2 regions of the Stenotrophomonas sp. 99219_Sma genome follow, and region 1 is predicted to be linked to the other one. Evidence: predicted binding sites of a transcription regulator. Region 1 holds the regulator's gene; the other holds the start of a gene.
The links. Region 1 encodes FliA, which starts transcription of late flagellar genes. Its sites were predicted from a motif close to TAAAGTTTNNCNNNCNNNGGCCGATAA; they were not measured.
Positions count from the first base shown of each region.

Region 2: a site for FliA is predicted at 3,116-3,142, ahead of ACZK13_RS05995 (methyl-accepting chemotaxis protein). Genes of this name have one in related genera too.

Region 1 covers NZ_CM151117.1:2,108,425-2,114,907, forward strand. Annotated here, with positions in the region: gene ACZK13_RS09660 (flagellar motor protein) at 1-715, opposite strand, end outside; gene ACZK13_RS09665 (chemotaxis protein CheA) at 817-2,649, opposite strand; gene ACZK13_RS09670 (protein phosphatase CheZ) at 2,652-3,257, opposite strand; gene cheY (chemotaxis response regulator CheY) at 3,257-3,649, opposite strand; gene ACZK13_RS09680 (RNA polymerase sigma factor FliA) at 3,707-4,450, opposite strand; gene ACZK13_RS09685 (MinD/ParA family ATP-binding protein) at 4,447-5,334, opposite strand; gene flhF (flagellar biosynthesis GTPase FlhF) at 5,321-6,483, opposite strand, start outside.
Region 2 covers NZ_CM151117.1:1,311,666-1,318,148, reverse strand. Annotated here, with positions in the region: gene ACZK13_RS06005 (ABC transporter permease) at 1-206, shown strand, start outside; gene ACZK13_RS06000 (glycine zipper 2TM domain-containing protein) at 327-695, opposite strand; gene ACZK13_RS05995 (methyl-accepting chemotaxis protein) at 862-3,084, opposite strand; gene ACZK13_RS05990 (barstar family protein) at 3,365-3,757, shown strand; gene ACZK13_RS05985 (glycosyltransferase) at 3,786-4,778, opposite strand; gene ACZK13_RS05980 (O-antigen ligase family protein) at 4,778-6,055, opposite strand; gene mutS (DNA mismatch repair protein MutS) at 6,283-6,483, shown strand, end outside.

The sequences.
Region 1 (6,483 bases):
TTTCAATGTTGCGCGGGTTCTCGCCCTGGGCGATCGAGATCAGGCCTTCAATGACCATTTCGCGGTCGCGGGTGTTGTGCGAGATCACACTCTTGAGCTTGGCGGCCACCGGCAGGAACAGCAGGTTGGCCGAGGCGATACCGTAGATGGTGGCGGTGAACGCTGCGGCGATGCCGTGGCCGAGCTTGCTCGGGTCGGCCAGGTTCTTCATCACCGCGATCAGGCCAAGCACGGCACCAATGATGCCCAGCGTCGGTGCATAGATGCCCATCGCTTCGAAGACCTTGGCACCGGCCTGGTCCTGGTGTTCCTGGCTGCCCAGTTCGATTTCCAGCATGTGCCGCATCGATTCGGGTTCGACGCCGTCCACCAGCAGCTGCAGGCCCTTGCGCAGGAACGGGTCCTGCTGTGCTTCCACCTGCGATTCCAGGCCCAGCAGGCCCTGGCGGCGGGCGATGTTGCTCCACTCGACGATCTGCTGGATCAGTTCGCGGCGATCGCTGTGCGGCGGGCGCACGACCCAGCGCACGATCTTGAAGGCATGCTTGAACACCGCCGGCGAGGTGTGCAGCAGGATCGCGGCGACGGTGCCGATGATGACGATCACGAACGCCGCAGGCGACCACAACGACGCCAGGCCGGCGCCCTTGAGGATGCTGCCGCCGACCAGCGAGGCCAGGGCGAGAAAGAGTCCAATGAGGCTGAGTCTATCCATGGTTCCGGTATCGGCGTGTATGAATGGGACTTGAGACACCGGTAGATCGCGTACAGACGGTGGTCACAGTTTTCGGGGCGCCGGGCATGGCCCGGTGGGGTTCATCGCAGCCCGTCCACGTCCAGGATCAGCGCCATGCGACCATCGCCGATCAAGGTTGCACCGGCATAACCGCGCAGGCCGCGCAGCGCTTTCGGCAGCGGCTTGATGACCACTTCCTCACGCCCGCGTACCTGGTCCACGACCAGCCCGAAGCGCGCTTCGCCAGCCTGCAGCACCACGATGGTCAGCAGCGGCGAGGCTGCCGGCGTCACATCCAGCCACTGGCGCAGATCGACCAGCGGCAGCGTGTGCGAGCGGCGGTCGAGCACGGCACGGCCATCGAACCAGCCCAGCGAGGTGCGCGGCGCGTGCAGCACTTCCATCACGCGGGCCAGCGGCAGCGCATAGACGTCCTCGCCGGCCTGCACCAGCAGGGTCGGCAGGATCGCCAGGGTCAGCGGCACGCGGATCAGGAAGCGGCTGCCACGGCCCAGCTCCGACTGGATCTGGATCTGGCCGCTCAGTTCGCGGATGCGTGACTGCACCACGTCCATGCCGACGCCACGACCGGAGATGTCGGTGACCTGCTGCTTGGTCGAGAAGCCGGGCAGGAACACCAGGTGCAGGCACTCCTCGCTGCTCAGGCGCGCGGCGGCTTCCGGATCGATCAGGCCCTTCTCGCGCGCCTTGGCACGCAGCTTTTCCGGGTCGATGCCGGCGCCATCGTCCTGCACCTCGATGCTGACGTAGTCGCCTTCCTGCTGTGCGGACAGGCGCACATGGCCCATCCGTGGCTTGCCCTGTGCCTCGCGCAGGTCGGGCATTTCCACGCCATGGTCGATGGCGTTGCGGACCAGGTGCACCAGCGGGTCGGCCAGCGCTTCCACCAAGTTGCGGTCGAGCTCGGTCTCGGCGCCGATCAGTTCCAGGTCCACTTCCTTCTTCAGCGAGCGGGCGACGTCGCGGGCAACCTTGGGGAAGCGCGAGAACACCTTGCCCACCGGCTGCATGCGGGTGCGCATCACTGCCGACTGCAGGCGGGCGGTGGCGATATCCAGAGTGGACACGGCCCGGTCCAGCTCTTCATCGCGCAGGCGTGCACGCAGGGTCTTGAGCCGATTGCGTGACAGCACCAGTTCGCCGATCAGGTTGACGATCGCGTCCAGGCGCTTGGTGTCCACGCGCACGGTATGTTCGGCCTCGGCCAGCGGCTTGGCGGCCGGCTTCGCCACCGGTGCCGGTGCGGCGACCGGGCGCGGCGCTGCGATCGGTGCCGGTGCCACCACGGCCGCAGGCTTGGTGCCCGGTGCCGCGCCACCGTGCAGCTGGTCGAGCAGGGCTTCGAACTCGTCTTCGCTGATCAGTCCGTCGTCGGCCTTCTTCGCTGGCGCGACCGCGGTCGGCGCGTTGCCACCATGCAGCTGGTCGAGCAGAGCCTCGAATTCGTCGTCGGTGATCAGGTCGCTGCCACCCGCGGTGGGTGCTGCGGCGGCGGCGGGTGCAGCCACGGCACCGCTGTGCACGTCGAACTGTGCGATCAGGTCCGGCGGCGCATAGCCCGGCTCGGTGCCGGAGGAAACCGCGTCCAGCATCGATTGCAGGTAGTCCAGCGATTGCTGGGCCGCGTCGAAGTGGTGGGCCTGCAGCACGGCCTGGCCGGCACGTGCGGCGCCCAGCGCCTCTTCAGCGGCATGGCACAGCTCGACCATGGCGGTGACGCCGAGGAAGCCGGCGCCGCCCTTGAGCGTGTGGTAGCCGCGGAACACCGCGTTGAGCTGGTCGCTGTCCTGCGGTGCCTGCTCCAGCGACACCAGCTGTTCGCCGAGGCGATCCAGGATTTCCTGCGCCTCGATGATGAAATCGGCAGTGATGTCGTCGGATACCGCGCTCATGCTTACAGCCCCAGATCCGACAACAGGTCGTCGGCGTCGTTCTGCGAGACCGCGTGGCGGTCCAGTCCCTTCAGTGCCGGCCCGGCCAGTTCCGGGTCGGTGCGATGCTGTTCCGGCGGCAGGCCGAGCGCGCCGAAGCCTTCGTGCACGCGGCGGACGATGCCGACCACGCGACGGATGATCTGCCCGGTCAGGTCCTGGTAGCTCTGGGTCAGGGCGATCTCGGTCAGGTTGTGGCGGATGCGCTCGAGCTGCGCGTCCTGGCCCGGCTGCAGGCCTTCGGCGCGCAGCTGTTCGGTCAGGCTGCGGCATTCCTCGGCCAGGTCCAGGGTGCGGTGCGTGGCCTGTTCGGTCATCGCCACCACGTGGTCCAGTCGCGCGCAGGCGTCGTCCAGTTCGCCGGCTTCGCTCGGCACGGTCGGCAGTTCGCCCAGCGCCTGTCCCAGCTCGCGGGCCAGCCGCGAGAGGCCGCTCATCATCGGCTGCGTGCGCAGCGCGACCAGCCCGTCGATGCGCTGCCGCCAGGCGGCCTCGTCACCGGACTCGAGTGCGTCCAGGGCTTCCTGCAGGCGCAGGGCGAGGGCGTTCTTGTCGACCGTGGTATCCATCAGGCGCTGGCCGCCAGGCGTTCGAAGATCTTGCCGAGCTTCTCTTCCAGCGTCTGCGCGGTGAACGGCTTGATGATGTAGCCGTTCACGCCGCTCTGGGCGGCTTCGATGATCTGCTCGCGCTTGGCTTCTGCCGTGACCATCAGCACCGGCAGGGTCTTCAGCTTGGCATCGGCACGGATGGCCTTGAGCAGCTCGATGCCGGTCATTACCGGCATGTTCCAGTCGGTGACCACGAAATCGAACGGCTGGCTCTGCAGCAGCGACAGCGCGGCATGCCCGTCCTCGGCTTCGGCGGTATTGGTGAAGCCCAGATCGCCCAGCAGGTTCTTGACGATTCGACGCATGGTCGAGAAGTCGTCGACGATCAGGATGCGCATGTTCTTGTTCAAAGCAGAATTCCTTTGTTGTTCATTCCGGACGGCCGGGGGCAGCCGCCTCGGGGATGTTCATTCTTCGAGGCCTGCGTCGGCAGCCTCGAACAGCTTCAGCCGGCCGCGCAGGCGCAGTACCGCCTGGCCGTGGATCTGGCAGACCCGCGACTCGCTCACGCCGAGCACCGCGCCGATCTCCTTCAGGTTCAGTTCCTGCTCGTAGTACAGCGAGAGCACCAGTTGTTCGCGCTCGGGCAGGTGGCCGATGGCCTTGCCCAGCTCGCGACCGAACTCACCGCGCTCCAGTACCTGCTGCGGGGTCGGCCCGCCCTGGGCGACGGTGTCCAGCTCGCCCTGGTCCTCGATGCGCGATTCCAGGCTCAGCACCTGGCCACGTGCAGCGTCTTCCATCAGCCGCAGGTACTCAGGCAGCGGCATCTCCATCGCGGCGGCCACTTCAGTGGCGCTGGCGGCACGGCCACTGCTCTGTTCCAGGCGGCGGATGGTGGCGGCGGCATCACGTGCACGGCGGTGCACCGAGCGCGGGACCCAGTCACCACGGCGGATCTCGTCGATCATCGAACCACGGATGCGGATCGAGGCGTAGGTCTCGAAAGAAGCACCCTGGTCGGCGTCATAGCTGCGCGAGGCTTCGATCAGTCCCATCATGCCGGCCTGGATCAGGTCGTCGACCTCGACGCTGGCCGGCAGGCGCGCGGCCAGGTGGTGGGCGATGCGCCGCACCAGGTCCGAATGCTGGGCGATGACTTCGTTTGCCGCCGAGCGCTGCACTTCCCTGTACTGGGCTGCGCCTTTCATGCCGTCACCCCACGCTGCTTGAGGATGCGTTCGAGGAAGAACTCGACGCCGCCACGCGGTTCGGTCGGCGCCTGCCAGCGCGCGGTACGGCGCGCGATCTCGGTGATCGCCAGCGCCGCCGGGCTGGACGGATAGGCCTTCACCACCGGCTGCTGGCGCTGCACCGACAGGCGCAGCCAGTCATCCTGCGGCACGCAGCCCAGGTAGTTCAGCGAGACATCGGCAAGGAACTTCTCACAGACGCGGGTCAGCTTTTCGTACAGCACGCGGCCCTCGTTCGGGTCGCGCACCATGTTGGCCACCACCTGGATGCGGTCCACGCCGCGCTCGCGCGACAGCACCTTGATCAGTGCGTAGGCGTCGGTGATCGAGGCCGGCTCGTCACAGACCACCACCACGGTGTCCTGTGCGGCCTGGCAGAAGGTCAGCACGCCATCGGTGATGCCCGCGGCAGTGTCCACCACCATGATGTCCAGCTCGCGCTCCAGTTCGGAGAACACGTTGACCAGGCCAACGTGCTCGGCCGGGGCCAGCTCGGCCATGTGGCGGCGGCCGGATGCGGCCGGGACCACCAGCACGCCGTTCGGGCCTTCGACGATGACGTCATCCAGCGTGCAGCGGCCGGCGACCAGGTCGGCCAGCGTAAAGGTGGGGTTCAGGCCCAGGATCACGTCGATGTTGGCCAGGCCGAGGTCGGCGTCCAGCAGCAGCGTGCGCTTGCCCATTCCAGCCAGGGCCACGGCCAGGTTGGCCGACACATTCGTCTTGCCCACGCCGCCCTTGCCGCCAGTGACCGCAATGGTGCGCACAGGGCCGAGCGGCTCGCTGCGGGTGGCCGACAGCGGGAAGGTCTTGGTCAGCTTGGCGTACTCACGCGACGGCATGGTTCAACTCCGGGTTGCAGGGCATATCGGCCGCGCGGCGCAAATCTTCAAGGCGAAGTACAAGATTGGCTGCACTGGCCCGGTGCAGGTCCTCCGGGACGTCCTGGCCATCGGTCACCCAGGTGATCGGCAGGGCATGGTCCACGGCCACCGACAGGGCGTTGCCGAAGCGGCCGGTCTCGTCCAGCTTGCTCAGTACCAGGCCCTGCAGGTTGGCGGCGCCGAAGCGGCGGACCACCTCGTCCATGTCGCCGAAGCTGGTGTTGGCCGGCAGCACCAGCAGGGTGCGGACCTGGCGGGCGGCACGCAGCCACTGCAGCTGGGCGGCCAGGGCGCGGTCGCGCGGGCCCAGGCCGGCGGTGTCGATCAGCACCAGCTTGTAGTCCTTCAGGCGTTCCAGCAGCTGGTCCAGGTCGGTGCCGCTGTTGGCCTCGTGCACCGCGATGCCGAGCTGGCGGCCGTAGCCGTACAGCTGCTCGCGGGCACCGATGCGGGTGGTGTCGGTGGTGACCAGGGCCACGTCACGCGGCGCGTGCTTCTCGGCGAAGCGCGAGGCCAGCTTGGCGATGGTGGTGGTCTTGCCGGCGCCGGTCGGTCCGACCAGTGCGATCACACCACCTTCTTCCAGCGGGTCGACCGGGGCGATCGGCAGCTTGCGCGAAATCAGCCCCAGCATCAGGCCGCGGCCTCGATGGGCCTCGGTCTCCAGCGGGATCTGCATGGCCACGTCGCGGGCCAGGCCGGCATCGAAGCCATACTCGTCCATCAGGTCCAGCGCGGTGGCGCGCACCGGGCAGCCGCGCAGGCGCTCGTCGGTGAAGCGGTTCATCTCGCGCTCGATCACATGGCGCATGCCGGCCACTTCCTGGCGCAGCTGGCGGATCTCGGCGTCGTCCTGGGCCACCAGGGTCAGTGCCGGGGCTGGGGCCAGCACGGGGGCAGCGCCGGTTTCGTCGCTGGCTTCGACCGGTGCCGGTTCGCTGGCAACGATCCCGGGCTGCGCTTCGGTCACGGCAGCGGTCGGCAGCGGCGGCGGCTGCACGGCCGACGTCGCGCTTTCGTGATGCGTCTCGTGCGGCGGGTCGATCTGGAAGCGGGCGCGGTTGGCCGGTGCGGCGGTGCTGGGCGCCGGTGCGACGATGGCTTCGG
Region 2 (6,483 bases), 800 kb from region 1:
TGACGCCACAACCGCTGGTCTGGCTTGCGCAGCTTCTGCCGACCACCTCGGGCATCAACCTGATGGTGCGCCTGAACCAGATGGACGCCCGCCTGACCGAAGTCAGCCACGAACTGATCACCCTCACCGCCCTGCTGCTGCTCTACGGCAGCCTCGCCAGCTGGCGCCTCCTCGCAAAAAAGGGGACGGAGGGGATTAAGTCGTAAGCGGCCGGTTTGGGGAATTACGACTTAATCCCCTCCGTCCCCTTTTCCTGCAACGAAGAACGCCGGCGCGAGGCCGGCGTTCGGATACTGCATCGTGGAAGGGCCAACCAGGTCGGTCAATCAGCGGTAGACGCGTTCGCAGCGACGTTCCACCACGCGGTCGCCGTTCTTCTGCTGGCTGTTGCCCTGGATCTGGCGACCGGCCGCACCACCTGCAACGGCGCCTGCCACGGTGGCCAGCTTCTTGCCGTTGCCGCCACCTACCTGGTTGCCGAGCAGGCCGCCGATCACCGCGCCGGTAGCGGTACCCGTGATGCGGTTCGGATCGCGCGAGTTGCGCTGCACTTCCACGTTCTTGCAGACCACGCGGCTGCCGTCGTTGAACTTGCGTCCCTCATCGCGCGGGCCATAGGTCTGCGCGCCGGCCACCGACGAAGCTGCCAGCAGGGTGCCCAGCACAAGCAATCGGGTCGAGGTCTTCATGGCCATCTCCTGAGTTCCGGTATGGCGCCAGTGTCCTCCCGCGGTTGGCAACCGGAAGTGAAATGCGCGTGTCCGCCACTTCATCGGCCATCGCACGTTCAGGAAGAAAATCCGCGCCCATCGCGACCAGCCGTCGCGATGGGCGCCGTCTCCCTGCCGGCCTTGCTCTCTTCTAGAACTCTTCCCAACCACCCGCATTGGCGGCCAGCGTCGGCTCGATCCGCGGCGACAGCACCGCGGGCCGGCGCACCGGCGCAACCGATGCCGCCACGGCTGCCAGCGCCGGGCGCACCGCGGCGGCAGCGGTCACCGCCCCCGTGCGGAACACCGAAACCGCCTCGGCCAGCAGGTTGGCCTGCTCCTCCATCGAGCGTGCCGCCGCACTGGCCTCTTCTACAAGCGCCGCATTCTGCTGCGTGGTCTCATCCATCTGCACCACCGCCTGGTTGACCTGTTCGATGCCCGAGCTCTGCTCCTGGGAGGCAGCAGAGATATCGGCCATGATGTCGGTCACGCGCTGCACCGAGGCCACGATCTCGCCCATCGTGGTGCCCGCCTGGCGGACCAGCGCCGAGCCGTCGGCGACCTTGCCGACCGAATCCTCGATCAGCCCCTTGATCTCCTTGGCCGCCCCCGCCGAGCGCTGCGCCAGCGTACGCACTTCGCTGGCCACCACTGCAAAGCCCCTGCCCTGCTCGCCGGCACGCGCAGCTTCGACCGCCGCGTTCAGCGCGAGGATATTGGTCTGGAAGGCGATGCCGTCGATGACGCTGATGATCTCGGCGATTTTCTTCGACGATGCCTCGATGGCCGACATCGTGGTGACCACCTGGCCCACCACTTCACCGCCCTGGGAGGCAACACCATGCGCGCCGATGGCCAATTGGTTGGCCTGCCGTGCATGCTCGGCATTCTGCTTCACGGTGGAGGTCAGTTCCTCCATCGATGCTGCCGTTTCTTCCAGGTTTGCCGCCTGCTGTTCGGTACGCCGCGACAGGTCGGTGTTGCCCGAAGCGATTTCACCTGCGGCCAGATTGATGCTGGAGGCGCTGGACTGGATGCGGCCGACGATCTGCTTGAGCTGGTCGACGGTGGCATTGCAGTCATCACGCATGCGCGCGAACACGCCATGGAAATCACCCTGCATGCGCACGGTCAGGTCGCCGCGCGAGATGGCCTGCAGCAGGGTCGAGACCTGCACCAGGTTCTCGTCGGTGGTCTGCATCAGGCGATTGAGCCCAGCCACCATGTCGCGGAAATCATAGGCGAAGCGATCTTCGTCGCCGCGCAGGCTGAAGTCGCCTGCCGCAGCCGCTGTCGCCAACCGGCGGATCTCGCTGTTGATCGCCGACAGGCTGGACTTGGTTTCGTCCATCGCCTGGGTGATCGCCGCCTTCTCGCCGGGCAGCGGGTCCATGTCCACCGACAGATCGCCGCGTGCGTAGTGTTTCATCACCTCGATCAGCCGGTTCTGTACCTGCACGTGCGATCCAACCAGCGCATTGGTCTCATGCACCATGCGCCCGTAGTCACCGGGGAACGCGCTCTCGTCCATGCGGTAGCTGAGGCTGCCGGCATCGTGCTGGCGGGCCAGCTCCCCCTGTGCCGCCATCACCGACTGCAGCTGTGCCTGCATGCGCTGCATCGACTTCAGCAGCTGGGTCACCTCATCGTTGCCGGTGGCGTCGATGCTGCTGTCCAGGCGGCCACTGGCGATGCCGTCGGCCAGCTTCACCGCTCCTTCCAGCGGGCGGGTCAGGCTGCGGGTGATCGCCCAGGCCGCCAACGTCCCCAGCAACAGGCTCAGTGCCCCGAACGCGATCGACAGCGTGCCGGTCCACGATTCGGTTGCGCGGTACTCTTCGCGGCTGCGTTCGGTCAGTGCTTCCTGGTGGCGCAGCAGGGCCGAAATGGATTCATTCCAGGCCGTTGCCAATCCGTGCTCGGCCAGCAGCTCCTTCGCTGCACCATCGAAATCCCCCGCCTTCATGCGCTCATGCAATTGCTGGGTTGATGCATCGGTGGCCTTGCGGGCCGCCTCGATGCGCGCGACCAGGGTATCGCCGGTAGCGTCACGCGGAATCTTGATGTACTTGGCCCAGATACCGTCATAGGTCCGCGACAACTCCTGGGCACGCTGGTAATCCTTGTCGAACTCGTCACCCCGCTTGATCACCATCAGGCGACGATGCATCAGCACCGCGTTGTTGGTATCAAGCATGTCATTCAACAGGCGCATCTTCACCATGTTGACGTCCACCACTTTCTCGAACTGGGCGGATTTCAGCTGATTCCCATACAGCACCAGGCCGACGATGGCCATGATGAACAGCAGCAGCAGACCGAAGCCGGCGCCAAGCCGGGATCCCACACGGAGATTACGTAAGGCAAGCATCTCAATTCCCTTGATCGTGGCCGTACGTTCGATGGCGGCGCAGCGGAGGGAAACTTTACGGGACTTTATATATGGACCGATCCAAATATATGGAACTGTGCAGGCAGTCAGAAAATGCGGCGACCGATAATGGCGCCATATCCTTATCGAATAGCGCTGACACGCCAGCGTCCGATGAAAATCACGCAGGATTAACACCATAATAACGCCACCCCATCCAGGGCGGCCCGGATTATCTGCGCCGGACACAACCGTCGCCCCGGAGGGCTACAGTCTGCAGATGACACGGATCCTGCACATCGAAGGCGCGTCCATCAACGACATCGCCAGCCTCTACGTGGAAATCAATCGTGTGTTCATGGCCGACGAAGACTGGCAGCTGGGCGCAAGCCTGGACGCGCTTGATGACCTGCTGCACGGGGGCTACGGCGCGCTCGCCGGTCATGCCACCGCCACGGTGGTGTGGCGCGACATCGCCCACAGCCGCGAGGCACTGGGCCGCGAGACCACACGCGCCTGGCTGCAGTCGAAACTCGATCAGGGCGGCAGGTTCAACGGTCCGGCCATCCACGCTCAGTTGACGGCACTGTCACTTGGCCAGGGACAGACCTACTTCGAGATCGTCATGGAGATCTTCGGCAGCCATCCGCAGATCACCCTGGTGCCAGGCTGAGCACTCTGCAGCAACCAGCCGCATCAACTCAAAGCTTGGCCAGGGCCTCGCCCAGCCGGCGTGGGAACGCCACTTCGCTGGCCAGGTGCCATGCGCGTGCATTGGCGCCCAGCCGGGTCCACTCGGCCTCATCCATCGCCAGCGCACGCTCGACGGCCTGTTCCAGCGCCTTCTCATCCACATGCCAGGTCCTGGACAGATGACAGGGCTCGCCCTCGTGCGCGTCAACCAGGATGCCGCGGCTGTCGTCGATCATCTGGTTCATCGGCGCGCCATCGCAGGTGATCACCACCGCCCCGCAGCTCATCGCTTCCACCAGGTAATGGCCCCAGCCTTCGGTCTGCGACAGGCACAGGTGGAACGCATGTTCGTTCTGCAGGCGCTGCACCTCCTGGTCGGGCAGCCGCTCGCGGACGATCCGCAGGTTCGCGGCCCCGCCCTCATCTTCGTCCGAAGGGCCGCCGCGCAGGATGGTCAGCAAGGGCCACTCCGGATGGCGCTTCCAGACCTCGACCAGCGTTGCCGTCCCCTTCATGCGGCTGGTACCGGCCGCATGCAGGAAAGTGCGCGGCCTGCGCGGCACCGCCGGGTCGTAGCGGTCACGGCTGCAGAAACCGACTTCCAGCGCGCGCATGCCCAGTGCGTTGAAGATGCGCGTGGCGTCTTCGGTCTTGGTCAACAACGCATCGAACCGCGGCAGGATCCGCAGGCTGCGTGCGGACACCCATTCCGGATTCGGAATCAACAGATTGACCTCGGCCAGTCCGAAGCTTGCCGGCCGGACATGCTCCAGCGAGATGTTGATGTCGAACCGGGCCGGCGTGCGCCCCAGGCTCAGCCACGAGGCCAGCAGCCTGCGCAGGCGCATCCCGCGGAGCTTCCAGGCCCCCCCATTGCGCACCGCGTCCAGACGGCTGACCGTCACCGTGTGCCCGAGCTGCTGCAACGAGCGCTCGATCACCTGGATGTCATGGGACAGGCCACGCTGGTTGTCGGCGGCCAGCAGGTGGATATGCGCCATCAGGAGGGACTCCCTGGCCGGCGCAGGTCGCGCGCAGGCAAGGCGGTCGCCAGCATGAAGCCCAGCACCAGGTAGAAATAGAACGAATGGGGCATCGCCCGGTAGAACACGTTGTCCGTGAACGCCGACAGCGCATAGACGATGACCACGGCAAGTCCGGCGGTGGCGATCATCGCGGTGATGTCGTCGGCGTGGCCGAGGCGCCGCACGAAATGAATGCCGGGCAGGATGAAGACCAGCAGCATGATCAGCAGCAACGGCACGCCACCGGTCACCGCCGCTTCCAGGTACTCGTTGTGCGGGTGGTTGTAGCGGAAGATCGACTCGGACACCTCGCCGCGGGCGATGCCCTCACGTGCATAGGTACCGAACTGGTTCAGGCCCACACCCGCCACGGGATGCTCGGCGAAGGCGTCGACCGCCACGCCCCACATGGCGATGCGCTCACGGACCGAGCCGACCTCGTTTTCCTGGTTGAAACCGGAGATCTCGCCACTGACCTCACCGAAGCGCTGGATCACCTCATGGTTCAGCACCGAGGTGGCACCGACCACGCCAATGACCAGGGCACCGACGAAGGCCAGTGCCCCCCGCCAGCGCCGGGTGCGCCGTACGTGCACCGCAATCACCATCAGCATGGCGGGAATGAACGCCAGGATCGGCCCGCGGCTCTGCGCCAGGATCGAACCGTAGACGCCAACGGCGATGGCCACGCCGTGCAGCCAGCGTTCGGCCGGATGCACATTGGGCTGGATCAACCGGATGACCGAGAACAACGCCATGCACAGCGTCACCATGGTGAACTCGATGGCGGTCCATTCGCCGCCACTGAAACCGTGCGCGCGTTCAAGGCCCATCACGTGGTGCTGCACGATGCACGACCCGCCGAAGACCAGGGTGGACACGGCGAAGATCTTCCAGATCAGGCGCCAGTCCAGCGCAGTGGCGAACACGGCAGCGGTACCCAGGTAGAGCAGTGTCTGCGCCGGCAGATCCAGCTCGTTCCAGCGCAGCCCGTGCCAGAGGATGCTGTAGAAGGCATAGGCCAGGCGCAGGAAGCAGACGATCACGATGAACCGGGCGATGCGGTAGCGCAGGCGGACATCGGGCTGGCGGCGGATCAGAACCACGCCGGTGACCAGCAGGGCCAGCAGCAGCACCGCCTTCAGCAAGGTGTAGGGTGCGGAGCCGGCAAGCGGAACGATGGCGACCAGGATGCTCAGCAGGACGGTACGCCAGGTGTAACGAGGTTCGGCGGCCATGCAGGCTGCAGTCATGCTTGTTCTTTCCATCAACGCCCGCCCGGGGGATAAGTCGCCCCGGTTTCCATGGAGGCCGCTTGGCGGAAATCGCCGGGGCTGACACTACCGTGGGCCCCTGGGGAAATCAACCAAAGTGCCGGCGCAGGGGCGCAGGCGTTGGCACACGGACAGCCCCCGGGCCCAGCGCGGGTGCCGCGGATCATCGACCGCCCCAGGTCGCTACACTAATGTCCTCTCCGGCCATGCCTGCGCATGGCCACGCCCCGACGCCCTGCCCAAGACGCGAAACGCCCCAAGTGACTGATACAAAAGACAACACCAGCAACGCCAAGGCGTCCAAGGAACACACCCCGCTGATGAAGCAGTTCTTCGCGGCCAAGTCCGATTACCCGGACCTGCTGCTGTTCTTCCGCATGGGTGACTTCTACGAACTGTTCTATGAC